DNA from 3 places in the Mesorhizobium sp. M1403 genome. Region 3 is predicted to be linked to each of the others. Evidence: predicted binding sites of a transcription regulator. Region 3 holds the regulator's gene; each other region holds the start of a gene.

Evidence for each region. The regulator LexA, encoded in region 3, represses DNA repair genes until DNA is damaged. The targets are predictions, from matches to a motif close to TGTTCNNNNTGTGTTCNG.
Region 1: the regulator LexA is predicted to act here: its motif matches at 5,235-5,252, upstream of dinB (DNA polymerase IV).
Region 2: the regulator LexA is predicted to act here: its motif matches at 1,214-1,231, upstream of parE (DNA topoisomerase IV subunit B).

The regions. Positions count from the first base shown of each region.
Region 1 covers NZ_JAMYKY010000015.1:87,972-97,598, reverse strand. The annotation lists gene NKH01_RS22490 (hypothetical protein) at 66-368, shown strand; gene NKH01_RS22485 (DUF6456 domain-containing protein) at 413-1,018, opposite strand; gene NKH01_RS22480 (GcrA cell cycle regulator) at 1,081-1,713, opposite strand; gene NKH01_RS22475 (hypothetical protein) at 1,781-2,023, opposite strand; gene NKH01_RS22470 (XRE family transcriptional regulator) at 2,232-2,927, shown strand; gene NKH01_RS22465 (hypothetical protein) at 3,148-3,444, opposite strand; gene NKH01_RS22460 (hypothetical protein) at 3,633-3,995, shown strand; gene NKH01_RS22455 (GNAT family N-acetyltransferase) at 4,066-4,524, shown strand; gene ybiA (riboflavin biosynthesis intermediates N-glycosidase) at 4,626-5,174, shown strand; gene dinB (DNA polymerase IV) at 5,305-6,546, shown strand; gene NKH01_RS22440 (FAD-dependent oxidoreductase) at 6,572-8,092, opposite strand; gene NKH01_RS22435 (DUF2182 domain-containing protein) at 8,251-9,144, opposite strand; gene NKH01_RS22430 (DUF1326 domain-containing protein) at 9,153-9,627, opposite strand, start outside.
Region 2 covers NZ_JAMYKY010000001.1:446,598-456,224, reverse strand. The annotation lists gene NKH01_RS02345 (GGDEF domain-containing protein) at 1-1,028, opposite strand, end outside; gene parE (DNA topoisomerase IV subunit B) at 1,302-3,350, shown strand; gene NKH01_RS02335 (DUF2336 domain-containing protein) at 3,527-4,648, opposite strand; gene NKH01_RS02330 (MaoC family dehydratase) at 4,801-5,250, shown strand; gene NKH01_RS02325 (HpcH/HpaI aldolase/citrate lyase family protein) at 5,254-6,135, shown strand; gene NKH01_RS02320 (nitroreductase family protein) at 6,157-6,741, opposite strand; gene NKH01_RS02315 (RgsD C-terminal domain-containing protein) at 6,898-7,863, shown strand; gene NKH01_RS02310 (lysophospholipid acyltransferase family protein) at 7,876-8,814, opposite strand; gene thrS (threonine--tRNA ligase) at 8,899-9,627, opposite strand, start outside.
Region 3 covers NZ_JAMYKY010000001.1:651,418-661,044, forward strand. The annotation lists gene NKH01_RS03295 (LpxI family protein) at 1-587, shown strand, start outside; gene lpxB (lipid-A-disaccharide synthase) at 577-1,746, shown strand; gene gltA (citrate synthase) at 1,863-3,191, opposite strand; gene gltX (glutamate--tRNA ligase) at 3,370-4,791, opposite strand; gene NKH01_RS03315 (ComEC/Rec2 family competence protein) at 4,887-7,352, shown strand; gene lexA (transcriptional repressor LexA) at 7,346-8,077, opposite strand; gene kynU (kynureninase) at 8,549-9,627, shown strand, end outside.

The sequences.
Region 1 (9,627 bases), on a different contig from region 3:
TCTATGGAACGAGGCTGCCCCTCACGGGTTTTTCTATTAGAGGGACGTTAAAGAAGGAGGTAGCTATGAAGAAGCTCCTGCTTGCCTCGGTGATCGCCATCGCCTCGGCGGCTTCCGTGATCGGCCCGGCGAATGCCGGCGGCAGTGTCACGATCGGCATCGGCAACGGCTATGACGACGATTATTATTATCGCCACCATCGGTATTCCGATTACGACGATGAGTACGTCCCCCGTTACCGCTATGACGTCTATGACGAGGACTACAGGCCACGCTACCGGTATCACCGGCGCTGCCACACGGAAGTCGTCAAGCACTGGCGTCATCACCACCGGGTTATCGAAAGAATCCGTGTCTGCCGTCGTTGACGGATCGATCCGGCCGGCAGTGCCGGCCGGATCGGTGGAGCTCCTCACCGCGGCTTGCGCATCAGCATCATGCCGTAGTGCACGGCCAAAATGTCGAGCCCGATCTTGAGTAGTTTCACCACCACGTCGCGCGGCTCGCCGGCCTGTTCGGCCAGGCTCTTCACCGTTGCGTCGGCACAGCAGACCTTTTGCACGATACCGGCGATCTCCCAATGGGCAAGCGCCCTGGTGGCCTCGGCATGGTCGCGGCCGGCGGACAGGATGTGGTCGGCGACACCGCTGCCGGTGCGGCCGCCGTCGACGCGCTCGGCCCAGGCCATCGGCTTGGCGCTTGCCTCCGACGAGTTGCGGAAATCCTGGCGGTAGCGCATGCCTGCATCGCGCTGCTGGCGCGACAACGAGGTGAGGCCGGTCAGCGGGTCGACATTGCGCACCCGCACGATGCCGCCGGTCGCGGTGTGGCCGTCATTGGAAACCTCATAGAGGCGCGCCGCCTCCTGCGTCCCCTTGGCCAGCCGCTTGCGGCCGAACCGGTCGTCCTGCAGCGCGAAATCATGGCCGATCTCCTTGCGGATGCGCACCTGCTCGGCCTCGCCCTTCGGCAATCGCGGCAGCCTGGCTTTGGTCTTTTGGACGGTTTTGTTGCTCATCGGCTCTGTCCTCCTGGTTTTCTGTCGTCGGGCTCTGGCGAATTTCCGTCATCCAGCGGGGCTCAAATCGCTTTGGCCGGCAGCGTGCGCAGGAAGCGCGCCGCATGATAGGCGCAGTAGCTTTTCGAAGGCCTTGTGCGCAGCCCGCAGCACAGCATGTCCAAACCGGGGCGGCTGCCGGGGGCGTCGTTTCCCGCATCCTCCTGCAGCGTCGTGTCGAGCGGCGCGCGGCAGCGGTCGAACAGGCAATCGATGAAGCGCATGGCGACGAAGTGTGGCTGGCGGCCGCCGGCGGCGATCGGGCGCGGCGCCGGCATTTCGAGCGGCTCGCCATCGGACCCCGTGATCCGAACCGGACCCGGCTGCCAGGCCGGCGGCGCCAGCCTGGCCGACAGCCTTGCCGGGCGGCAGTGGTGCTCGGCCGGTACTGCCCCTGCCTGGCCGGCGGGGTTCGACGGCTCTGGCGCCGATTTTCCATGCCGGCCGCCCGACCGTCCGCTACACCAGCCCTTGGATCTGGCAAGGCCGATGGCGTGCAGACGGGCGGTGCGGTGGACGATGCCGATGATCGCCGCGCGCGAGGCCGGGCGGCCGCGCTGCGCACTCAGCCGGGCGGCGATCTTCGCGGCCGACAGCCCACTCATCAGCCAGTTCTCGATTTGTTCCAATTCGGAGGGGGAATAGCGGGCGGCCATGACGTTTTATTCCCTGCAAAGGTGGTTGTGTGGCGCCGGCTTCGCCGGCCTCAGGCTCGAAAGCCGGTCAGCCCTCGCGTGGCCTGCTGCGATCGAGCTTCATCCCGGCCGCCTGCCTTGTTGCGCCGGAGACTGCCTTGCCCGCCCGCTTGTCGAAGGCGATGACCGTGCCGTCTTCGGTGCGGATGCAGGAAACTGCGGCATCCGCATTGCCGGCCGGCAGGCAATTCGTGGCCGGAGCCGTGAGGGGAACGGCTCCGGCCGTTCCGGCCGCTTGCGCTGCCGGATCCGAGGCGCGAGCCTCGGGCATCGTCCCGGCCGGGGAGGAGGACAGCCAGGACGAAGGCGAAAAGGTTGGCACATGACTGCCGCGGCCGCCTCCTTGGCGCTGAAGGGCGGATTCGAGGACCGAAAGCTGGCGGAGCGACTTGTGCATGGCCGTATAAGAGCATAACTCAATCCGTAATGCAAGTGATTCTTGCATAGACGAAACCGAATCTTGTGCCTCAGATGGAGCCATGGTGAAAACTGCACTGTCGATCAAGGTCGGGGCGGCGATCCGCCGGGCGCGCAAGCAGCGCGGCCTGGTGATGCGCCACATTGCCGAGCACAACGACACCGACGTCGCTGCCGTCGGCAATTGGGAAACCGGGCGCAACCTGCCCAAGACCGAGAACCTTTTGAAGACCGCCGCCTTCCTGCGCGTCGACCCGGTGGCGCTCGGCAAGGGCGAGGTCGTCTTCCTCGAAGATGCCGGGCCGGTTGCCGATGCCGAGATCGTCACCGATCTCGGCCCCCTGCCCGCCGGGCCGATGGACATCCAGCTTCTCGGCACCGCCGTCGGCGGCGACGATGGCGACTTCACCTTCAACGGCCAGCCGGCCGGCTATGTCCAGCGGCCGCCGGGGATCCGGCATCTGCGCAACGTGTTTGCGCTGCACGTGCTGAGCGATTCGATGGTGCCGCGCTACGAGCCCGGCGAGATGATCTATTGCGGCGGCCGCGAGGCCGTGCCCGGCGACCATGTGGTGATCGAGACGCTGCCCGAGGAGAACGAGCAAAACGGCAAGGCCTTCATCAAGAAGCTGGTCAAGCGCACCGCCGCCGAGCTGATCGTCGAGCAATACAATCCGCCGAAGACGCTGACCTTCAACCGCTACGCGATCAAGAACGTCTTCCGCGTCATCCCGCTCAAGGAACTGCTGGGGTATTGAGGCTTGTTGCCTTCTCCCCTTGTGGGAGAAGGTGGATCGGCGCACAGCGCCGAGCCGGATGAGGGGTGCTGGAAGGAACGCGGCGGAGGAAATGTAGAAGCGATTTTAAGCACTTACGCCATCAAGGTAGCGATCCGTCCAACACCCCTCATCCGACCGGGCTTCGCTCGGCCACCTTCTCCCACAAGGGGAGAAGGGAAGAGCAGCACGCCCTCCCCCCTCAAGCCCGCCTCGATTGCTCCAACTCTCGACCATTGAGCAGGCGCGCCTCGGCGCGGGCCCGCTGCCGGTCGTCGATGAAGGCGGCCTGGATCGAAACGGCGGCGCCCGGCAGTCCGTCGGCCCGGCAGGCCTTGCAGATCAGGCGCCCCGAAAGTGCTGATAGCGGTGTCTCCGGCATCACCCCATGCCGCTTGAGCTCGGCCGGCTTCCACCACCTGTTGCGGCCGCAATCGATGCACTCGACGGCAATCGAGACGACATCGGCGATCGTCGCTTCCTTGCCCGCTAATGCCATGGCCATCCCCATCGTTGTTCCTGCTTTGTTCACATCATTATCGGTTTTCGAGGCGGAGTCGAGTCGGTTCCGCTTACACCAACATGAAAGTTTCACTTGTTGACTTATTTGAGTTATGCTTATATTCTATACAAGCTGGAATCGGCGCAGCCGCGGCCGCTCCGTCCACCGAATGCAAGGGAGTGACGATGGACCTCGCCCGGTTCGCCCAGGCCTGCGGTTATGCCGGCGACAGCCCGGCCATGCTTGCCGCCTTCGCGGCCATCCGCCAGGACGGCATCCGCACGGCGCGCCAGGGGCATCGCCAGCGCAAGGCGGCGATCGACCGGATGAAGCCGAGCCGCGCTTTGTTCCTGGCGGCGATCCGCCCGGCGCAGTCGGCCAAGGAGGCGATCGAGGACGCCGCCCGCTTCCTGTCGATGTTCCGCAACATGCCGCACTGGCGACAGGAAAGGCGCAGCGCCGACCTCGCCCTCGCCAGGCAACAGCGCCTCTTCGCCCGCTTCTTCCGCCGCTACGGCTATCGCCTCTGGGCGTTGGAGGCCGCCTGAAGACGCGCGCCCCCCTTGCAGTCAAAACGGATATTGCGATCGCCAACACTGCGCCGTATGTCTCCGCGCGATGAGCGAGATCGAATTCCGTCGTGCCCAGGCGCCCGACCTGCCGGCGATCGTTGCAATGCTTGCCGACGATGCGCTCGGCGCAGACCGGGAAGACCCGTCCACGCCGCTCGCGCCATCCTATCTCGATGCCTTCAGCGCGATCGATGCCGATCCCAACCAGTTGCTGGCCGTGGCCGTCGAGGCCGGGCAATTGGTCGGAACGCTGCAACTCAGCTTCCTTCCAGGCATTTCGAGGAAAGGCGCCTGGCGCGGCCAGATCGAAGGCGTTCGCGTCGCCCGGCAATGGCGCTCTCGCGGCGTCGGCAAGCTGATGATCGAATGGGCGATTGAAGCGTGCCGTTCGCGCGGCTGCAGCCTCATTCAGCTCACCACGGACAACAGTCGACGGGAAGCGCACACCTTCTACGAGCGCCTCGGTTTCACCGCCAGCCATCTCGGCTACAAGATGGGATTGTAGGTCAGCATTTCATCGCATTCGGCGCCGACTGGTCTTTCTTCGCCGGCCCACTCTGGACGGAGCATTGACAAGCCGGCCTTTCGCCCTGCTCCATCCCATCGATGATTTACGACCGAACCTGGCTTGAAAAAACCTTTCGTGCAAAGCCCCGGCAGAAGTTCCTGTTCTTCTGGGGCCATCAGCCGTCCAAGGACGGCCGCATAACCACGTCGTGCTTCAGCCAGTGGTGGCATGCGCCCTTTACCGTCGATGGCCTGAGCTATCCGACGGCGGAACACTGGATGATGGCCGAGAAGGCCCGCCTGTTCGGTGATGCTCAGGCGGCAACGCAAATCCTCAAGGCGACGAGCCCCAAGCAGGCAAAGCAGCTTGGCCGGCAGGTGGCCGGCTTCGATGGAGCCAAATGGGATGCCGACAAATATCGCATCGTCACCGAAGGGAGCCTTCAGAAGTTCCGCCAGAACGCGGCGCTGCGCGAATATCTGCTGTCGACGCATGATCAGGTGCTGGTCGAGGCGAGCCCCGTCGACCGGGTGTGGGGCATCGGCCTTGCGGCGGATGACGAGAGGGCGGTGAACCCGCTGCTGTGGCGCGGCGAGAACCTGTTGGGATTCGCGCTGATGCAGGCCCGCGATCGGCTGCGCGGCTGAACATTGCCGTCCGCCCGTCATCGGCGGCAGCCTTCGCCCTGCTTGACAATCCGCCCACAATGTTCTCTTTATGTTCTCATCACAACTCGAGATGATGCGGCGTTTGAACCGCCGCGGGCGAACGGGCCGGATGGAAGCCAACATCCTCCACGCGGATCTGGATGCCTTCTATGCCTCGGTCGAACAACTGCTCGACCCGGCCTTGCGCGGCAAGCCGATTGCCGTCGGCGGCGGGGTAGTGCTCGCCGCATCCTATGAAGCCAAGGCGTTCGGCGTGCGCGGCGGCATGCCGGGACGGCGGGCGCGGGAACTCTGCCCGCAACTCATTTTCGTCGGCGGCCATTTCAAGGACTATCAGCGGCTGGGCGATGCAGCGATCAAGGTGCTGGGCGATTTCACGCCGGTGGTCGAGCGAATTTCCATCGACGAGGCCTTTGCCGACGTCGCCGGCTGCACCCACCTGTTCGGCTCGCCGGCCGAGATCGCCGGCAAGATCCGCCACCGCGTGCGGGCAGAGCTCGGCCTGCCGATCTCGGTCGGCGTAGCCCGCACCAAGCATCTGGCCAAGATCGCCTCACAGGTCGCAAAACCCGACGGGCTGGTGGTGGTCGATCCGCGCCACGAGCTGGAGTTCCTGCACCACCTGCCGGTCGAGCTGATGTGGGGTGTCGGCCCGGTCACCAGGGAGCGGCTGGCCGGCATCGGCGTCAACACCATCGGCGAGCTGGCGAAGACCAACGATGGCGCGCTGGAGCGCCTGCTCGGGCCGGCGGCGGGAGAAAAACTCAACGCGCTGGCGTGGAACCGCGATCCGCGCAAGCTGGAGACGCAGCGCCGGGCGCGCTCGGCCGGCGCGCAATCGGCGCTCGGCCGAAAACCGGCCGAGGAGCAGGTCTTCGTGCCTGCGCTGCTGCATCTGGCCGATAGGGTCGCCACAAGATTGCGGGCGAAATCCCGCCCCGGCCGCACGGTGACGGTTCGCGTCCGCTTTGCCGACCTGCGCTCGGTGACGCGCTCGATCACGCTCGACCAGCCGATATCGGCAACCGCCATGCTGGCCGAGATCGCCGAGGCGCTGGTGCGCAAGGTGCTCATCGACCATCCGCACGAAAAGACAATCTCGCTGCTGGCGATCGCTGTCTCGCATCTGGAGCAGCATGCCGGCCTGCAACTGGAACTGCCGCTCGGGCTCGCCGACGACCGCCGCCGCCCCGGCACCAGGAAGGGCGCGGCGCGCTGGACCGCAGATCGCGCCGTCGACAAGATCCGCGACCGCTTCGGCTGGGAGGCGGTCGGCTACGCCTCGGTCGCGCTCGGACTGTCGCGGTCCGTTCCCGACGCGTTTCGCGAGCTCGCCGAAAAGGAATTGTGAGCTGCGCGGCCGGGGCGAAAAAAGATTATCCGGCAGGAGCCAGGGGCGATACGGCCGGCCCGTTCAAAGCCGTGCCATCGACGGCAAAATGCGAGCCGTGGCAGGGGCAGTCCCAGCAGCGTTCCAGCGAGTTCCAATGGACATGGCAGCCGACATGGGTACATGCGGCCGAGCGTTTGTAGAGCGTGCCGTCCTCGTCGCGAAAGGCCGCGACTTTGGTAAGACCTTCGCGGACGATGGCGCCCTGCCCCGGCCGCAGCTTGTCGGCGGAATCGATTTCACCAGGCGCGACATACTCGGCAAAACTCCTGATCGCTGTCGCATTCTCCGCTAGATAATCGGCGATCGCCCGTACCGTCTTGCGAGAGGGTTCGTAAAGTTCCCGCCAGGGGCTTTCCCCCTTCAGAATCAGGTCCGAAATCAACAGGCCTGCCACGACCCCATGGGTGATGCCCTGGCCGGAATCGCCGGTAGCAACGAAGACTCGCCGATCACCGGGATTGCGGCCGATGAACCCGGCATAGTCGACCGTCTCCATCACCTGCCCGGACCATCGATTGGCTTCCGCGCCGACATCGGGCACCAATTTTTTGATCCAGGCCGCCAGGGCCGTGAAGCGGTGGTCGGCGTCGTCGGCCTGCCCTGTCTTATGGTCTTCACCACCGACGATCAGAAAGTCGGTCTTGCCTTCGCCAGGCTGCAGACGGACGTAGTGATAGGGGTCCAGCGTGTCCCAATAGAGTGCATCCGGCAAAACGTCGCGCGCGATCTCGAACGACATCGCGTAGGTCCGATAGGGCGCTTGCTTGGTATGGAGCGCGACCCGATCGTTGATCGGCGAGTTGGTGGCGACAACGGCCGATTTGGCAGACACGGCAAAGCCCGAGACCGTGCTTACGCGCACGCCGCTGTCGGTCTCCTCAACCTTGTCGACGATGGTCTCCGCATAAAGCGCGCCGCCGTGCGCGCGGATGCCGGCAGCCAGCCCGCGGAGATATTTGAGCGGGTGGAATGTCGCCTGATTGGCGTAGCGAAGGATCGGTGCATCCGAAAAGCCTGCAAACGGCACGCCTGCGGTTTTCTCGACGCCGACACCGATCTTCAGAGCGGCGTCCAGTTCGCGCTCGATGACGGATTCCTTCCTGCCCGACGCCGGAAACAGAAAACCGTCGAGGCGGCGGAAATCACACGCGATACCCTCCGCCTCCAGGATCGATTGGATACGGTCAATAGCGGCCGACTGGCTTTGATAGTAAATCCGCGCCAGTTCCTCGCCGCGCAATTTGATCAGTTCCGAAAAATAGTCATCGCAGATCGATGACAGGTGCGCGGTGGTGCGGGCCGTCATGCCGCTTCCGATCCGGCCGCGATCGAGCACCGCCACCTTTTGCCCGGCGATGGCCAGTTCGTAGGCGACCGACAGTCCGACAATGCCAGATCCGACGACCACGACATCGACCTGTTCACTCCGCTCGAGCGGAACCGCATCAGGCGCGACTTCGGTTCTCGCCCAAACGGATACAGTCCTTTCGTCGCCGACATTCATGGCGGAGCCCTTCATACCCGACATTCGGATAAACGGACGCCAGGATTCAAAGTTCCTCGACGCCTGAATGCCTGCGTAAGCTTGACGTCACCGCCGGTCCGCCCCGACGCGTTGTGAGCCGGCCGGGCTGGGGCGGTGCGATGCACTTTGCGTGGCCGTCACACCAAAAGCGTTGCGGTGCCCCAGGCGATCAGGGCGATGCCGGCTGCCCGGCCGACCCACTGGCCGGCAGGAAACGCCTTTTCAACCAGCACCAGAATGGCGAGCCCGGCAACCCACACCAGGTTCATGATGCCACCCACGAACAATAACGCCATCAGCATCCAGCAGCATCCGACACAGAACGCCCCGTGCAGCGCGCCCAAACGCAGCGCGCCAAGTGTGTGGGGACGCCAGTGGCGGGAAAGGAACGCCGTCGGCTTCCTGCAATGCGACAGGCAGGCGTTCTTGAGCGGCGAGAGCTGATACAGGCCCGCGGCGATCAGGACGATGCCTGAAAGCCAGCGGCTCTGCGAACTCATCGTCGCCGCGGTAACGAATGCCTCGCGTTCGAGCAGCCAATGCAACGCAGCTGCCGCGACGGAGAACCCCAGCCAGACCAGGAGATAGCCTGCCATGAATACGCCGGTGGGCGCGAGCTTGTCCTGGATCTGGCCCTGTGCGAGCGCATGGCGATGCACGCGCGCATAGAGCAGGATAGTCGGCGCCGCACTCGGGGACATCATCGCAACCATCATGACCCACCACATCGCAATCATCAGCGCCCAGATCGCGGCCCCCCAAACCCGCGGTTCGGTCGCCACGGCCATCGCGCTCATGTCCATCCCGCTCATGTCCATGCCAGACATATCCATGCCAGACATATCGGAGGTCATGTCGGCGGTTTGCTGGTGGGGGAATAGCGCGACCCTCGTCATCTCCCACGCATTCATGCCGAGCCCTGCACCGGCGACGATATAAAGCCAGCCCAGCAGGCACAGCGCCGCCACGCCCGCAATCGTGATGACGCGGTCGCGTCTGAGCAGCCGTTCCAGTGGCGACCCACCGTCCATGCGGCGCGTCAGGCTCGCACCACCCCGTGATTGTTGAGATGCAGCCGGGCGAACTGGCCGTAACTGTCCTTCATATTCACCTGAACCGGCCCGCTGGTTGTGCTTGAAGCGCTGCCGATCTCGGCGACCGCATATTCGAAGCCGTTCGGCAACACGATCTGAGCGCGCGAGTCCGCGCCCGTCACCTTGTTGCGAATCGGTTCGCCGACCGTTTCGATGTAGTCCTTGACGAAGATGCGGCCCCTGCGGCCGTCGATATCGAGGTCGAGATCGATCTTGGTGAAAACCGGATCATTCATTTTTGTCACGGTTGAGGCGTAAACGGCGAACATCGTTGCGAACGGGTCGGTGTCCTGGCCGGTCATGATGCGCAGCAGCGCGTCACGCTGCCGGTCGGTTGCGCTCTCGTCGACGAAAGCGATGGCTTCACCGTGGCCTTCGTGGATGGCGCCAGGCCATTTGAAGATCGCCGCGATCCGGAGG
Region 2 (9,627 bases), 200 kb from region 3:
CCAAAGCCGATGCCGCCGCTGACTGTGCTTCGCAACGGACCAAGCTGGGTGGCCACGACTTCCGTACCGAAGGCGACGCTGATCTTGCTCGCAATGTCATAGGCTTTTTCTTCCGTCATCCGCGACATGACGAGCACGAATTCCTCGCCGCCCAGCCGGAAGGCGTCGACGCCGGTTCTGGCGTATTTCCTGATGACGGCGGCAAAGCGGCGCAGGACCTGGTCGCCGACCGGATGACCGAATACGTCGTTCGTCCTTTTGAAATGGTCGAGGTCGAACATGGCGACGGACATAAACGGACCGAAGACCCGCTCGCCGTAGAGTGCCGTTAACGCCCGCCGGTTCATCAGCCCGGTCAATGGATCGGTCATCGTCTCGGCCTTCAATTCGATCTGCGCCTGCAAATGGTGCAGGGAGAGCGTTAATGCGCCAAGCCCGGTCATGCAGGCGACGGCTACGACGGAATTCACCCGCTCGGCCCAATTGTCCGGTGCTACGCCGAGCACCCACTGGCCCTTGACCAGCAGGACCGCGCCGCAAAGTCCGAACGACAGCGCACAGACGCCGCTCAGGAACGATACGACCAGCAATATCCGGCGATCATGACCACCCTCAATCCAGAACATCGCCCCGATAAGCGAGAGTAGCGCCGTTACCGTCGCATAGGTGACAATGAAGCCGACACCATCAAACCCGAGATACGTCGCGCCCGCGCAAACAGCCATCGCAGCCAAGGTCGGCAAGATGGCGCGCCTATAGTCGCGCATGCTGAGATATTGCATGGCCGACAGGCAGATAATCAGGAAGCCGAGGCTGAGAAGAGCAAGCACGATCTGGCAAAGCCAGGGGCTTGGATCTCTTGTGTAATGCCAAAACAAGACCACATGTGCGACGAGCACGAGAATGCCGCACGCCACCGTCAGCACAAAGCGTGCCTGTGGCGCGGTGAACCAGATCGCAAACATGGTGATGCTGAGGCACGTGCCCGACAGCGCCGCTGCGAGCAGGAGCGAACTGTAATCCAACATGCTTAAGCGACAGCCTCTTGAGGGTTTCGCTGCATTCTAGGTCAGCGACAGTCCGCGGATATCGTTTTTCAGCCAACCTTGCGGCGTAACCTTCGGACAAGGTTTACAAAGCGTCGATGCTCCAAGCTTCGACCCCATTTCCGCCGCTTGGTTGTCGAATGGTTTTGCAGTAAGAGGCTCTATCCTCGAACGTAACAGGAACCTCCGTCGCCTGCCCGCAAAAAGCGTGGCAGTATCGGGTGGTGATTCGCAGCATCGGAATCCAGGACCGGCATGGACGACAATAACGATCTTTTCGGCAATTTGGGCAAGCAGCCGCAACCGGCTCGCGCCGCGCGCCCGGCCGACCCGCTGGTGCAGGCGGCGAAGCGGCCGGCGCCCCGCGATGCCAGCGAGAGCTATAGTGCCGCCGATATCGAGGTGCTGGAGGGGCTGGAGCCGGTGCGCCGCCGCCCGGGCATGTACATTGGCGGCACCGACGACAAGGCGATGCACCATCTGTTCGCCGAGGTCATCGACAATTCGATGGACGAGGCGGTCGCCGGCCATGCTACCTTCATCGATGTCGAGCTTTCCGCCGACGGATACCTGTCTGTAACCGACAACGGCCGCGGCATTCCGGTCGATCCGCACCCGAAATTCAAGAAGCCGGCGCTCGAACTCATCATGACCACGCTGCATTCAGGCGGCAAGTTCGACAGCAAGGTCTACGAGACCTCGGGAGGCCTGCACGGTGTCGGCGTTTCCGTGGTCAACGCGCTGTCCGACCATCTCGAGGTCGAGGTTGCGATTGGGCGCAAGCTCTATCGCCAGCGCTTCTCGCGAGGCGTTCCGGTGACCGGCCTGGAGCAGCTCGGCGAGGTGCACAACCGGCGCGGCACGAAGATCCGCTTCCATCCAGACGAGCAGATTTTCGGCAAGGGTGCTGCGTTCGAGCCGGCGCGGCTCTACCGCATGGCGCGGTCAAAAGCCTATCTGTTCGGCGGTGTCGAAATCCGCTGGACCTGCGATCCCTCGCTGATCAAGGAAAAGGACACGACGCCGGCCAAGGCAGAATTCCATTTTCCGGGCGGCCTCAAGGACTATCTGAAAGCCTCGCTCGGCGACGAATTCCAGGTGACCCGTGAAATGTTCGCCGGCAAGAGCGAGAAGCAGGGCGGTCACGGCTCGCTCGAATGGGCGGTGACCTGGTTCGGCGGCGACGGTTTTATAAATTCCTATTGCAACACCATTCCGACAGCCGAAGGCGGCACGCACGAGGCCGGCTTCCGCAACGTTCTGACGCGCGGCTTGCGCGCCTATGCCGACCTGGTCGGCAACAAGCGCGCTTCGATCGTCACATCCGAAGATGTGATGATCTCGGCGGCGGGCATGCTGTCGGTGTTCATCCGCGAGCCGGAATTCGTCGGCCAGACCAAGGACAGGCTGGCGACGATCGAGGCGATCCGCATCGTCGAAAGCGCCATCCGCGACCCGTTCGACCATTGGCTGGCCGACAATCCGCAGGAAGCTTCGAAACTGCTCGAATGGGTGATCGCGCGTGCCGACGAGCGGGTGCGCCGCCGCCAGGAAAAGGAAGTGTCGCGCAAGAGCGCGGTGCGCAAGCTGCGCCTGCCCGGCAAGCTCGCCGACTGCACGCAGAATGCCGCCGCCGGTGCCGAACTTTTCATCGTCGAGGGCGATTCGGCCGGTGGCTCGGCGAAGCAGGCGCGCGACCGCGCCAGCCAGGCGGTGCTGCCCCTGCGCGGCAAGATCCTCAACGTCGCCAGCGCCGGCAACGACAAGCTGGCCGGCAACCAGCAGATATCCGACCTGATCCAGGCCTTGGGCTGCGGCACGCGCTCGAGATACCGCGACGAGGACCTGCGTTACGACCGGGTCATCATCATGACCGACGCCGACGTCGATGGCGCCCATATCGCTTCGCTGCTGATCACCTTCTTCTACCAGGAGATGCCGAGCCTGGTCCGCGGCGGCCATCTCTATCTGGCGGTGCCGCCGCTCTACTCGATCCGGCAAGGCGGCAAGGTCGCCTATGCCCGCGACGATGCGCACAAGGACGAACTTCTGCGCACCGAATTCACCGGGCGCGGCAAAGTCGAAATCGGCCGCTTCAAGGGGCTGGGCGAAATGATGGCCGCCCAGCTCAAAGAAACCACCATGGACCCGAGAAAGCGCACGCTGCTCAGGGTGGACGTCATCGACGCCGAGGCGGCGACCAAGGATGCGGTCGACGCATTGATGGGCACCAAGCCCGAGGCCCGCTTCCGCTTCATCCAGGAACGCGCGGAATTCGCCGCGACGGAAGTGCTGGATATCTGAGCGTCTTCTGCTAGGCGAGCCGCGGACGGCGGCTGTCACTGTGCGCAAGACTTTTCCGGATTTTTCGCGAAGGATGAGGCCTGGAACGGTTCAGCGTTTCACGGAAACGCCGAACCGCTCAGTTTTTTATTTTGACGCAAGTCGGAAAACCGTTTCACGCTTTTCCTGGAATTGCTTTAAGCAGCCGCGATCGCCAGCGCGTGCCCGCGTGCGTTCTCGCGCAGCGCATCGAGATGGATCGATTTGACCAGCCTGGCGAGATCGCCTTCGGCGGACTGTCCGCCCAATTCCTTCAGCATCAGCCAGCTGACTTCCTGGACGCCGGCGAGGCGTTTGCCATTGGCGACCTCACGCCAGACCTTCAGCGCGCGCAGGATGATGGCGTGGGTGGCGGCGGCAAGCCCGGCGCTGCGGAACAGTGCCTGCAACGCTATGTCATGCCCGCTGGCCAGCAGCGCCCTCACCCGTTGCTCGGGCTGCTGGCTGAGCGCGACCAGCGCCGAACCAAAGAAGTCGACCTTGCCGTGCGCGATGGTGCGGATGACGAAGCTTGCGGTCAGGTCGCCGCGCAGGCGCAGATGTTCGACAAGTGCGGTATGTTCCTCCGCCCGCGTGCCTTCGATCAGTGTCACCGAAGCCTTGACGCAAGCATCGCGCGTGATGCGCTCGGCCCTGGCGACGCCCATCAGCGCCAGCACCAATGGCGACCCCTTGAGCATCTCCCCTAGCTTGACCAGCAGCATATGCCGGCAGTCGGCGGGCAGCCGGATGTCGGCGATCAGCGCCTCGCGCACCAGAGGCAGATGGCCGTGACGCTCGGCCATGCGGCGAAAGCTGACGGATGCGATGTCGGCGCCGCTATTGGCGAGCAGCGTGGTGCAGGCTTCCGGCTCACCGACCTCGGCGATCGCTGCCGCAACCGACATCGAGACGCGCGGCCGGTCGGCGATCACCTTCTGCGTCGCTTTCTGGCCGCCGGCAACCCGATCAATCAGGTCGGAATCGGTAAGCAGCGGCGAGCGCGCCAGTACCAAAGCGGCCACCTCGGGCTGGTCCGAAGCCAGCGCGCTGACGATCTGCGGCGGCGCATGATGGCTCATGGAAAGCGCGTCGGCGATCGCCAGCCGCACCTTCGACGATGCGTCATCGAGCAGCAACGTCAGCGCCGCCTCGGCAGCGCAGCGGTCCTCGAAAGGCAGGTCCGAGTCGACATAGGCGCGAGCCAGCGCGCTTGCCGCCGCAGCACGCTCCGACACCTTTGCCGTGTGGATCCATTTCAGGAAATGCGAAACGACCATGTCGCCTGCTTACGCCCTTTGCCAGAACGCTTCTGGCGCCTGTCGAGACCGTAGGCACAAATGGTTTACGAACGGTTCACCATGTTCGTTAACTGGCTTGCGAGCCCGGTATGCAACGCCTATCAACCCTTAAGCAGTGGAGGAGACAGACCATGGCCGGCCTTTACCTTGAGGAGTTCGTTGTCGGCCATGTGTTCAAGCACACGCTGCGCAAGACCGTGACCGAAAGCGACAACATGCTGTTTTCGGTGATGACGCTGAACCCGCAACCGCTGCACATCGATTTCGACTTCGCCGCCAAGAGCGAATGGGGCAAGCCCCTGGTCAATTCGCTGTTCACGCTTGGCCTGATGATCGGCATCTCGGTCAACGACATCACCGTCGGCACCACCATCGCTAATCTCGGCATGAAGGAGACGGTGTTTCCGCACCCCGTCTTCCATGGCGACACGATTCGCGTCGAGACCACGGTGGTTTCGGTGCGCGATTCCAGGTCGAAACAGGACCGCGGTATCGTCGAGTTCGAGCACCGCGCTTATAACCAGAACGACGTGCTGGTTGCCAGATGCACGAGGCAAGCCATGATGATGAAAAAGGCATAGCCGATGCGTTCCCTGCTCTTCGTTCCCGGCGATTCGGAAAAGAAGCTGGAGAAGGGCTTTGGCGCGGGCGCCGACATGGTCATCGTCGATCTCGAGGACTCGATTGCCTCGCAAAACAAGGGGCTGGCGCGCGACACAGCGGCGCGTTTCCTCGCCGGGCACAGGCACCGAACCAACTCCGCGATCTATGTGCGCGTCAATGACCTTTCGACCGGACTGACCGACGACGATCTGGCGGCGCTCGTGCCAGTGAAGCCCGACGGCATCATGCTGCCTAAGTCGAACAGCGGACTGGATGTCCAGCATCTCTCGGCCAAGCTCAGGGTGCACGAAGCTGAAAGCGGCCTGCCGGATGGCGCGATAAAGATCCTGCCGATCATCACAGAAACGGCCGCCGGCGTTCTGGCCGCCGTGACCTACGCCAAGGCAAGCGCGCGGCTTGTCGGCGTCACCTGGGGCGCGGAAGATTTGTCGGCGGCAATCGGCGCGCGCTCGACGCGCGACGCGAATGGCCGCTACACGGATGTATTCCGCTTCGCCCGCACCATGACCCTGCTTGCGGCGAATGCCGCGGAAGTCGCGGCGATCGACACCGTCTTTCCGGATTTTCGCGACATGGCCGGCTTCGAGGCCGAATGCGCCGAGGCCGAGAGCGACGGCTTCACCGGCAAGATGGCGATCCATCCGGCGCAGGTGCCGGTCATCAACGCCGCCTTCACGCCTTCGGCGCAAGCGGTGAAAAATTCGCTGGCGATCGTCGAGGCATTCAAGGCGGCGGGAAACCCCGGCGTCGTCGGCATCGACGGCAAGATGTACGACCGGCCGCATCTCAAGCTCGCCGAGCGGCTCCTGGCGCGAGCCAGGGCAGCGGGGCTTGACGCTTAGGGTCTGGTTCCGGGTCGAAAATTATCCCACCCACGGCCCCGAATAGTCGGCGTAGAGCTTTGCCGGATCGGGCCGTGGCCGCTCCGGCGCTGGCCCCTGATAGGAGCCGATATGGACAAAACCGACGACCCGCTCATGCGGCGCCAGACCGAGGATCGCCCTGCCCTCTGGCACGTCGGAATACCAGTTGCTGATCATGTTGGTACCGTAGCCCAGCGCATTGGCGGCAAGCAGCAGGTTCATCGCAGCCATGCCGCCGGACAAGAACATCTCCCATTGCGGGATCTTTGGATTTTCCCTAGGGATCGAGATCACGCCGATGACCAGAGGCGCCCGCGAAAAGCGTGCCAATTCCTGGTTGCGGCGGCCTTCCGGCAACGGCCCTTCGCGCTGTTCGGCAAGTGCTGCCAACTCCTTGCCGATCTCGACGCGAGCCTCGCCGCGATAGAGGATGAAACGCCAGGGCTCCAGCCGGCCATGATCCGGCACCCGCGAGGCGGCGGCGATCATGGTCGCGATCTCCGCATCGCCCGGTGCCGGCTCTTTCAAATCCGGGATCGGCGCGGAATTTCGGGTCAGCAGAAAATCGATGATCGGCGACGCCATGGGCGCAAGTCTCCTGGAATTTGAGCTGAAGCGCGCCATCGGGATATCGGGCGGCTCGGGCATTGGCGCGACGCGCCGGACAAAGAGCCCTCTAGCAGAAGCCGACCGGACTCTTAAGCCTTGAAATTGCCACCGCATTGGGCTTCAACGCAAGGCATGTTTGAGGGGACATTGCGTCTTTTCCTGATATGGCTCGCTGCCGCACTGTTGATGGTGCCGGTTTCGCTTGCCGCCGCCCAGAATGTAGACGGCCTCAGTGATCTGAAACTTCCCGGAATTTCGGGCTATGCGCCTCCGAAAAGCGAGACATCGCTGGCATTGGGCAGCAGCGGGGCGATCACGCTGTCGGCGCAATTGACCGACAAAGGTGCCGACATCACGCGCGGCATCGTCTGGCGCGTCTTCAAGCCCGAATCGGCCAGCGACGGCAAGCTGCCGATGGTCGCCTCCGCTCATGGCGGCACCGCCGTATTCCAGCTCGAGCCGGGTTCCTATCTGGTCCATGCCTCCTACGGGCGGGCCGGCGCCACCAAGCGCATCACCGTCGGCAAGGAAGCCAAGCGTGAGAGCCTCGTGCTCGATGCCGGCGGCCTCAAGCTTGATGCCGTGCTGTCGGGAGGGGTGCGCATACCGCCGAAGAAGCTGCGCTTCTCGATTTATGAGAGCCACGCCGCGGCCGATGGCGATCGCGCGCTGATCATACCCGATGTCGAGCCGAACAGCGTCGTGCGGCTCAATGCCGGCACCTACCACGTTGTTTCGACCTATGGCGCTGTGAACGCGGTCATCCGCTCCGACATCCGCGTCGAGGCCGGCAAGCTGACCGAAGCGACGGTCGAGCATCGTGCCGCCGAGATGACCATGAAGCTGGTGCGCGAGCCGGGCGGCGAGGCGATCGCCGACACCTCCTGGTCGCTGCTGAACGAGTCCGGCGACCCGATCAAGGAGACCGTCGGCGCCTTTGCCTCGATGGTGCTGGCCGAGGGCGACTACACCATCATCGCCAAAAACCGCGACCGCATCTACCAGAAGGATTTTACGGTGGTGGCCGGACACAATCAGGACATCGAAGTCCTGGCAACCGAAGCTTCGGCCATCGATTCCGAGGAAGGCGCCGACTAAGCCGCGCCCCCTCTAGGCTGCTTTGCGCATGCGTCGCGCCAGCAACGGCACGCGGCCAGTCGTCTCGGCCGGCGCCAGATCGAAGACGCCGCGCTGAAGGCGGTCGAGCAAGGCCTTGCGGTCTCGCAGCGGCTCCAGTTCGTCCCACCCCAGCACGTCGCCGACGCGCACGTCGATCGATTTGCCGGAGAGCCGCGCAAATTCACGGATGAGCAGCGATGTGCGCAGTGTCAGCGAGGCCTTGCCGACGAATTTCGCCACACGCCCGTCGCGTTCGGCCATGTTCATCGGTCCGCTGACCAGATGGAACAGCCGGCCGTTCTGGCCCGAAAAATGCAATGGGATGACCGACGCCTTTGCGTCCTGAACGAGACGGGCCGGAAACACCTTCCACGGCAGATCGCGTGCCCGGCCAAACCCCTTCGGCGCGGTGGCGACACCGCCCGCCGGAAAGACGACAATGGTGACGCCCTCCTTGAGCAGCCGCACCGCTTCATGGCGGACCGCCATGTTGTTCTTCAGCGCGTCCTTGGTCTCGGAAAAGTCGATCGGCAGCGAATAGGGCTCCATCTCGCGGATCTTGAGCAGATCCTTGTGGATCATGACGCGGAACGGCCGGCCGAGCTGCTCCGCCAGCGACAGCACGGCAATACCGTCGCCGATGCCGAACGGATGGTTGGCAACAATCACCAGCGGCGTGTCGGGCAGGTTTGCCGGCGGCCATTGACCGGCGGTCCGCACCCGGACGTCGATCAGCTCCAGCATGCGGCTGAACACGCGCTCTCCGTTCGGCACCACTTGCCGGCGCCAGAAATCATAGAGTGCGGCGAAGCGATCACGTCCCGACAGGCCTTCGACCGAGTGGATGAACCAGCGCGTCAGCGCCGGCTGATGCGGACCGGCATAGGAGAGCTCGGGAAACGGTCTTTCGCGCATCTTCAGCTTGAGCATGGGGCTCGCTACACAATTGGCGTGACAAGCATATGAAAATGGCGGTGGAGCGATCCACCGCCATTTCGTTGCTGATTGGCCGGCTCAGGCCGCGCGGCGCCTGCGGTCGGGTGTCACCGCCTCGTCGGAAAGCAGTTTCACGGCGGCCGCGAGGCCAAGCGATTCCTGGTCGCGCGACCCGAGACGGCGGACATTGACCGTTTCTTCCTCAGCCTCGCGCTTGCCGCAAACGACGATGACCGGCACCTTGGCAAGGCTGTGCTCGCGGACCTTGTAGTTGATCTTCTCGTTGCGCAGGTCGGTTTCGGCGATCAGCCCGGCCGCCTTCAGCTGCGCAACGACTTTTCGCGCGTAATCGTCGGCATCGGAAGTGATCGTCGCCACCACCACCTGCAGCGGCGCGAACCAGAGCGGGAAATGGCCGGAATAATTCTCGATCAGGATGCCGAGAAAACGCTCCATCGAACCGCAGATGGCGCGATGCACCATCACCGGCTGCTTCTTTTCCGAATCGGAGCCGATGTAGAAGGCGCCGAACCGTTCCGGCAGGTTGAAGTCGACCTGCGTGGTGCCGCATTGCCAGTCGCGGCCGATGGCGTCCTTCAGCACATATTCGAACTTCGGCCCGTAGAACGTGCCCTCGCCCGGATTTACGCCCGTCTTGATCCGGTTGCCCGACCGCGCCGCGATCTTGTCGAGCACGTCCTGCAGCACGCCCTCGGCGTGATCCCACATCGCGTCGGTGCCGACCCGTTTTTCGGGGCGGGTCGCCAGCTTGACCGTGATTTCGTCGAAGCCGAAATCGGCATAGGT
Region 3 (9,627 bases):
GCCTGCTCGCCTGGCTACCCAGCCTTCTCGTCGGTGTAACCCGGGGCGACGACACCGTGCTGAAACTGTTCGTGCGCAGGATCGAGCGCAGCGGCATCAAGGTCGTCGGCGCTCACGAGATCGTGCCGGAACTGGTAGCCGCCGAAGGCCTGCTGACCAAGGCGGCGCCCCGCAAATCCGACTGGCGCGACATCGAGGCGGCGCATGCGGCGGCAAAAGCCATCGGCGCGCTGGATATCGGCCAGGCGGCCGTTGCGGTCGGCGGCCGCGCCATCGCGCTGGAAGGCGTCGAAGGCACAGACGGGCTGCTCGAGCGAACAAAACAGTTACGCGGGCACGGCAGGCTGGCGGGCCGGAGCCGCGGTGTTCTGGTCAAATGCGCCAAGCCCGGTCAGGAACTGCGTGCCGATCTGCCCTCCATAGGCCCGCTGACCGTCGAGGCGGCGCATGCCGCCGGACTGGCCGGCATTGCCGTCGAAGCCGGCCGCTCGCTGGTGCTCGAAGGCCCCGCCACCATCGGGCGTGCCAATGCACTCGGCCTGTTCGTGATCGGCCTGCCTGCTGCGGAGCCGGCGCATGGCGAATGAGCGGCCGTTGAAGATAGCCGTCGTCGCCGGCGAGGAGTCCGGCGACCTGCTTGGCGCCGACCTTGTGCAGGCGCTCAAGCGCTTGACCGGGCGCGAGGTTCGGCTCGTCGGCATCGGCGGTCGCCATTTGCAGGCGCTCGGCTTGGCGCCATTGTTCGACGGCAGCGAGATCGCGCTGATGGGGCTTAGCGCCATTCTGCGCGACCTGCCGCGCTTGATGCGGCGGATCGGCCAGACGGCGAACGCGATTTCCGGCGAAAAGCCCGACTGCCTCATCACCATCGACAGTCCGGATTTCTCGTTGCGCGTCGCCAAGAAGGTGCGTGCCGTCGATCCGACGATCCCGATCGTTCACTATGTCTGCCCCAGCGTGTGGGCGTGGCGGCCGGGCAGGGCGGCGGCGATGAAGCCGTATGTCGACCACATTCTTTGCATCCTGCCGTTCGAGGTGAAGGAACTCGCTCGCTTAGGGGGGCCGCCCGGCACCTATGTCGGGCATCGCCTTGCACATGATCCGGGTATAGTTAGTGCCGCCAAGGCGCAGGCGCAGCCGCGTGACCTGTCCGCCGACCGCGTGAAAACGTTGCTTGTATTGCCCGGCTCGCGTCGCGGCGAGGTGCGACGCTTGGTCGGGCCGTTCGGCAAGACGGTGTCGATCCTGCGGGCGCGCGGGCACCGCCTGCGCCTGTTGCTGCCGACGGTGCCGCACGTCGCCGACCTGGTCAGGACCTCGGTGGCAAGCTGGGACGAGAAGCCGGAGATCATCCTCGATGCCGAACGCAAATGGCAGGCCTTCGGCAAGGCCGATGCGGCGCTGATCGCATCGGGAACGGTGTCGCTGGAATTGGCGCTGGCGGGTGTGCCGATGATCTCCTGCTACCGGCTCGATCCGGTCATGCGCATGGCGCAGGGGCTCATCAAAGTGTGGAGTGCAGCCTTGCCCAACCTCATCGCCGACCGGCCGGTCGTGCCGGAACACTACAACCAGTATGTGCGGCCGCATTATCTGGCGCGGCAGCTGGAGGCGCTGTTCTCCGATACCGCCTACCGCGCTTGGCAGAAGGACGGTTTTGCCGAAATCGCCGGGCGCATGGTGACCGACAAGCCGTCAGGCGAGATTGCTGCGGGGGTGGTGATGGGGATGGTGGGGAGTAGGTAGTGAATGGTGAATAGTAAATAGTATTTGCTATGGACAGGGAGTTGCGCTCCGCTTCACCATTCACCATTCACCATTCACCATTCACCATTCACCATTCACCATTCACCATTCACCATTCACCGCTTCGCGATCGGCACGTAGTCCCGTTCCGGCGCGCCGGTATAGAGCTGGCGCGGGCGACCGATCTTCTGGTGCGGGTCCTCGATCATCTCCTTCCACTGCGCGATCCAGCCGACGGTGCGGGCGACCGCGAACAGCACGGTGAACATGGTGGTGGGGAAGCCCAGCGCCTTCAGCGTGATGCCGGAATAGAAATCGACGTTCGGATAGAGCTTCTTCTCGATGAAATAGGAATCGGTCAGCGCGATCTTTTCCAGCTCCATGGCGATGTCGAGCAGCGGATCGTCCTTGATGCCGAGCTCGCCCAGGACCTCATGCGCGGTCTTCTGCATGATCTTAGCGCGCGGGTCGTAGTTCTTGTAAACGCGGTGGCCAAAGCCCATCAATCGGAACGGATCGTTCTTATCCTTGGCGCGCGCAATGAATTCCGGGATGTGATCGACATGGCCGATCTCGCCCAGCATGTTCAGGGCTGCCTCATTGGCGCCGCCATGTGCAGGGCCCCACAGACACGCGATGCCGGCGGCGATACAGGCAAAAGGATTGGCGCCCGACGAGCCGGCCAGGCGGACGGTCGAGGTCGAGGCGTTCTGTTCGTGATCGGCGTGCAGGATAAAGATACGCTCCATCGCGCGCGCCAGCACCGGGTTGATCTTGTATTCCTCGCAAGGCACGGCGAAGCACATATGCAGGAAGTTGGCTGCGAAATTCAGCTCGTTCTTCGGATAAATGAACGGCTGGCCGATATGGTATTTATAGGCCATCGCCGCGATCGTCGGCATTTTGGCGATCAGCCGCATCGAGGCGACCATGCGCTGATAGGGGTCCGAGATGTCGGTGGAATCGTGATAGAAGGCCGACAGCGCGCCGACCACGCCACACATCACCGCCATCGGATGCGCATCGCGGCGGAAGCCGGTGAAGAAGCGCGACATCTGCTCATGCACCATGGTGTGGCGCGTCACCCGGTAGTCGAAATCGTCCTTCTGCGCCTTGGTCGGTAGTTCTCCGTAGAGCAAGAGATAGCAGACTTCGAGGAAGTCGCCGTGCTCGGCCAGCTGGTCGATCGGGTAGCCGCGGTGCAAGAGAATACCGGCATCGCCATCGATGAAGGTGATTTCCGATTCGCAGCTCGCCGTTGACGTAAAACCGGGATCGTAGGTAAATACGCCGGTGGTGCTGTAGAGCGAACCGATGTCGATGACATCAGGTCCTACCGAACCACTTCGTATCTTGAATTCATGGGTTTTGCCGTCGAGTTCCAGTTTTGCCGTCGACGCCTGGGTTTTGCCGCCAAATTCCATCTTTGTCGCAGGTTCGGTCATAGCAAACTCCTTTTTGTTTCCTCAGGCCGGCAACGGCAAAACATTGAACCCAACACGTCAAAAGCATCGGAATACGCACATTTGCGCCCGCAATTGAATCTGCGCGCCAGATTAGGCCAAGACCCAATGTTGCACTGCGAAACACACCTTTCAACGCCAATCTTCTTGGGCCAGTTTCCTAATCGATTTGATCGGCAATCCGCGCCAGGCTTTCCTCGCGGCCAAGCACGGCCAGCACATCGAAGACGCCGGGCGAGGTGCTTTTGCCGGTGAGCGCGGCGCGCAGAGGTTGGGCCACGGCGCCGAGTTTGTGGCCGCCGGCCTGCGCATAGTCGCGGATCGCGGCTTCCGCCGAGGCGGCAGACCAGTCCGAAATCGTGGCCAGTGCCGCATGAGCGCCCCGCAGGATCGCGCGCGCCTCACCGCTGAGCAGCGCCGCCGCCTTCTCGTCGACCGGCATCGGCCGCTCGACGAACAGGAATGCAGCCCCTTCAACAAGTTCGACCAGCGTCTTGGCGCGCTCCTTCAGGCCTGGCAAAGCGGCAAGCAATTGCGCCTTGCGTCTGTCGTCGAGGCTAGCTGCGATCGCCGGACCGCCGTCGAGATAGGGCAGAGTGGCGATGAAGATGTCGAGCAGCGCCGCGTCGTTCATGCGGCGCATGTGCACGCCGTTCAGCGCCTCGAGCTTGGCGAAGTCGAAACGGGCGGCGCCTTTGTTGACGTCGCCAATGTCGAACCATGCGATCATGTTGGCGATCGACATGATCTCATCGTCGCCGTGGCTCCAGCCAAGCCTCGCCAGATAATTGAGCAGCGCCTCCGGCAGGTAGCCCATGGCGCGATAGGCCTCGACGCCGAGCGCACCGTGCCGTTTCGACAGCTTGGCGCCGTCGGCACCGTGGATCAGCGGGATATGCGACATCGACGGCACCTCCCACCCCATGGCATGGTAGATCACCGTCTGGCGGGCGGCGTTGGTCAAATGGTCGTCGCCGCGGATGATGTGGGTGACGCCCATGTCGTGATCGTCGACGACGACGGCATGCATGTAGGTCGGGTTGCCGTCCGAGCGCAGAATAATGAAATCGTCGAGATCCTTGTTGGGAAAGCGCACGTCGCCCTGGACGCGGTCATGCACAACCGTCTCGCCGTCTGTCGGCGCCTTGATGCGGATCGCCCCCTTGGCGCCGGCCGGCGCCTCGGAGGGGTCGCGGTCGCGCCAGCGGCCGTCATAGCGGGGAGGCAGCCCCTTGGCTCGTGCGCTCTCGCGCATTGCCTCCAACTCGGCAGGCGTCGCGTAACAATAATAGGCCTTGCCCATGCGAACGAGTTCCTCGGCCACCTCGCGATGGCGCGGCGCACGCTCGAACTGCGACACCGGCTCACCGTCCCATGTCAGGCCAAGCCAGGAAAGCCCGTCGAGGATGGCCGCGGTTGCCGCATCGGCGGAACGCTCGCGGTCGGTGTCCTCGATGCGCAGCAGCATCGTGCCGGCTGTGTGCTTGGCATACAGCCAGTTGAACAGCGCCGTGCGCGCCCCGCCAATATGCAGATAGCCGGTGGGCGAGGGGGCAAAACGGGTGACGACCTTGTCGGGCATGGAACTCTCAGGCAGGCGAAGGAAGTGGGTTGCGGACTTTCGCGCGTTGCGCGTTCATGTAGCATAGGAGGTCGAGGGCGCAAGGGGCAGACCCGATGGCTGTGCGAGGCCGTGGTGCGGGCGAGGGCGAGGACGTTGGCAGCGGCGTCAGCGAACGCTTGCTGTTTGCCGCGCCCGTGCCTGTCCTGCCGGCACCGGCATTGCTGCCGGCTCCACGCTTTGATGCCCCGTCGCTGCCGGCGAGCGACCCAGCAACGGTTCTCGTGCCCGCGGCCGAGCCCATCGTGCGCCTACGCCGGCGTTTCCGCCTCCCGTCACCGTCCCGTATCCGCAACGGCGTAACCTCGGCGGCCGGTCTGGAGCTCGACCGTGGGGTCGCCTTCCTGCTGGTGCCGGTGTTCCTCGCATGCGGGGTGGTCGTATATTTTGCGCTGGCGGAGGAGCCGGCCTTTCCACAGCCGATCGCAATCGTCGCCTTGGCAGCCCTCTGTGCCGTCGCCTCGCGGTCGTGGCCCAGAACCCGCCTGTGCTTCATGGCGGCGTTGCTCTGCGCGCTTGGCGTGCTTGCCGCCAAGGTCGAGACCTGGCGTGTCGGAACGCATATGCTCGGTTCTGAAATCTCGACGCGCCTCACGGGTCGCGTCGTATCGTTCGAGCCCATGGCGAGCGGCCGCATCAGGCTGACGATCGATGTGATCTCAACCGCCAGGCCGACACTGCGCTACATGCCGGAACGGGTCCGCGTTTCGGCGATGAAAATACCGGCTGAGCTGACCGCCGGTTCCGAGATCGCCGGCTATGTGCGGCTGCTGCCACCGACCGGCCCGGTGCGACCCGACAGCTATGATTTCTCTTTCGACAGCTATTTTGCCGGTATCGGCGGCAGCGGCTTTTTTCTCGGCAATCCGAAAGTCGTGCCGTCGGGCAGCATGCCGCTTGCCGCACGGCTTTCTTCCGCGATCGAAGACGCGCGCGAATCCATCGCCGACCATATCCGCAGCCGCATCGGCGGCGCCGAGGGCGAGATTGCTGCTGCACTGATCGTCGGCGTGCGCGCCGGCATTCCCGACGAGGTCAACGAAGCGATGCGGCGTACCGGCATCTACCACATCATCTCCATCTCGGGGCTGCATATGGCGTTGGTCGCCGGCACCATCATGGCGCTGCTACGCGGCGCCTTTGCGCTGTTTCCCGATTTCTCATCGCGACGGCCGGTCAAGAAATATGCCGCGGCCGCCGCGCTTTTTTCGATTGCGGCCTACCTCGTCTTTTCCGGCATTGTGGTGGCGGCCGAACGCAGCTTCATCATGCTTGCGGTGATGCTTATCGCCGTGCTCTTCGACCGGGCCGCGCTCACCATGCGCAATCTGGCGATCTCGGCCATCGCGGTCATTCTGGTGTCGCCGCACGAGGTGGTCGGTCCGAGCTTCCAGATGTCCTTCGCCGCGACGGCGGCCCTTGTCGGCGCATATGCAGGCTGGTCCGATTACCGCGCCGGCAGGGCCACCACGCCGCCACCCCGGCGGTCGCCGCTACGCTTTGCCGCTCGAAAGGTCCTGCTGGGCATGGGCGGCCTGGCGATGACCTCGATCATTGCAGGGAGCGCCACGGCGCTTTTCGCCATATGGCATTTCCAGCGCGTGGCGCCGCTCAGCCTGTTCGCCAATCTGGCCATCATGCCGATCGTCTCACTGGTCGTCATGCCCTTCGCCGTCCTCAGTGCGCTGGCGATGCCGTTCGGCGCGGATGGGCCTTTCCTCTACGTGATGGGCAAGGGGCTGACGGCGATGATCGCCCTGTCCGGGTGGATCTCCGAGCGCTCGCCGATCGATGCGGTCGGGCTGATTTCGCTGAGATCTGTCCTTTTGGTGACGATCGCCCTCGTCATTGCCAGCATGGCGACGACCTGGTTGCGGCTCGTGGCACTTCCTTTTGCGCTCGCCGGCCTGCTAACGACAACGCAGACGCGCGTACCCGATGTATTGATCTCGGAGGACGCACGGCTCGTCGCGCTGCCGATCGGCAGCGGTGAACTCGCGGTCAACCGGGCACGCCCGAATGAGTTCACCATCGACAACTGGAAACGCGCGCTCACATCAGAGGCTATCGTCGCGCCGGAAACACCTGGAAAGAACGATCCGCAATTCGACATTGCCGATCCAGCCGCCCTACCGCCGGGCATGCCGTTCATTTGCACGGACGGTCTCTGCCTTGCCAGGCATCCATCCGGCGCGATCATCGCGCAAGCCAAGGACCGCGATACTGCACGGCCAGCCTGCGCCTTTGCCAGCTTGATCGTCATCGACGACGCCACCGCCCATAATCCCTGCTACTACGACCGGCTGGTCCTCGTCGTCACCAAACGGCAACTGGCGCGCGCGGGAAGTGCGGCCGTCTATTTCGATCCACAAGCGGCAACACGCGCCGAAATCCGCTTCGCCGTCGAAAAATCATACCGGCCCTGGCACGTGCAACGGAAGTTTTCACGCGCGACACGTGGCCTGCCGCCATACCGCAAGGCCAACAAGCCTAAAGCCAGCGCCAAGGGCGCTACTCAGTAGCGGCGGATCAACCCGACGAGCTTGCCTTGTACCTTGACCCTGTCTGGCCCGAAGATGCGCGTCTCGTAGGCCGGATTGGCCGCTTCCAGGGCGATCGAGGCGCCTTTGCGGCGGAACCGCTTCAGCGTCGCTTCCTCCTCGTCGACCAGTGCCACCACGATCTCACCAGGGCTCGCCGTATCGGCATTGCGGATGATCACCGTGTCGCCGTCGAAAATGCCAGCCTCGATCATCGAATCGCCTTTGACCTCGAGCGCATAATGCTCGCCGCCCATGATCATGTCCGGCGGCACCGAGATCGAATGCGTCTGGTGCTGGATGGCATCGATCGGCACACCAGCGGCGATGCGGCCCATCACCGGGATAGACACGGCGGCGACGACATCGTCGTCATTGCCGGCTGCAGGGACGCGCGACGATGTCGGCTTGCCTTGCCGAGGACCTTGCCCAAGACTGCCCTGGATGACACTCGGCGAGAACTTGCGTGCCGCATTGAGGCCGGGGGCGATCGAATCGGGCAGGCGCAGCACCTCCAGCGCACGGGCCCTGTTGGGCAAACGGCGAATGAAGCCGCGCTCCTCCAGCGCCGTAATCAGCCGGTGGATTCCCGATTTGGAAGCCAGGTCGAGCGCTTCCTTCATCTCGTCGAAGGAGGGCGGGATACCGCTTTCCTTCAGCCTTTCGTGGATGAACATAAGCAGTTCGTGTTGTTTGCGTGTCAGCATAGCGACCCCCAACAGAATCAGAAAAACAAACCCAGAACAAACACTATCTGTTCCAGTTGTGTTCCGCAACTGTTTAAAGTTTAATGAATGTGTTAGGGCTCGGGTAACGATACCACTCGCCAACCGGGACGCTGCATTTTCACCGCCGCGGGCCTCATCGCCTTGATTCTGCTTTCGTTTGCGGCCTCTGGGTTTCCAGAAGGCGGCACTGGTATCGGCCGTCAGCCGGCAAAGGGGCACGGAATTGAAGCCGTATCGACTGTGCGGTTTGGTCAATGCGCCGTGAACGAAACGAAGTCAAAACGCCAACCTTGGGTTGGCTTGGCTCCTGGTTTCCACCGCGTGGTCAGGCAACTTGTCGCCGGTGGAGCCTTGCTGCGCGATACCAGGTAATGGAGAACCGCTCGTGACCGATGGATGCCGTCGATGCGTGTCCGGCGTTGCGGTGAATCTTGGGGGAGCAGACAAATCATGACAGGAATTCGCGATCTCGTAGCCATAAGGGCGATGGATGCTGCAGATCCGCTGCGCGCGATGCGCGACCGCTTTGTGCTGCCGCAAGGAGTGATCTATCTCGACGGCAATTCGCTAGGGGCCGCTTCGCGTGCAGCTTTCGATGAATTGAGCAAGGCAGCGACCGAAGAATGGGCGCATGATCTCATCCGCGCCTGGAACACGGCCGGCTGGTTCAACATGCCGCTCGAACTCGGCGACCAGCTCGGGCGCCTGATCGGTGCCGCGGCCGGCCAGACGGTGGTCTGCGACACGACATCGGTCAACATCTACAAGCTGCTGCACGCCGCCATGGCCATGCGGCCGGAGCGGCAGGTCATCGTCGCCGAGGGCGACAGTTTTCCGACAGATCTCTACATGGCTGAGGGTGTGGTTTCGACGCGAAAAGATACGCTGCTTCGCCTCTCGGGGGTCGACGCGCCGAGCATCGAAGAGCTGATCGACGAAGGCACCGCCGTGGTGCTGGTCAACCACGTCAACTACAGGTCGGGCGAACTGCGCGACATGCCGGCGCTGACGCGCAGGGCCCAGGAAGCCGGGGCGATGATCGTCTGGGATCTCTGCCACACCGCCGGTGCGATGCCAGTCGAGCTCGACAAGGCAAACGCCGATTTTGCCGTTGGCTGCACCTACAAATATCTGAATGGCGGACCGGGCGCGCCTGCCTTCATCTATGCGGCTGAGCGGCATCTTGCCGACATCCAGCAGCCGCTCACCGGCTGGTGGGGCCATGCACGGCCCTTCGCCTTCGAGCCAGGCTATGCGGCCGGCACCGGCATCCGCCGGTTTCTGTGCGGCACCCAGCCGGTCCTGTCGATGCGCACGCTGAAGGGCGCGCTCGACATCTGGAACGATGTCGACATGACGGCGGTGCGCAAGAAGAGCATCGCGCTGGCCGATCTGTTCATCGAGCTTGTCGAGGCAAAGTGCGGCACTTACGGGCTAACGCTCGAAAGCACGCGCGACGGGGAAAAACGCGGCAGCCAGATTTCATTCATGCACGAGCATGGCTACCAGATCATGCGCGCGCTGATCGA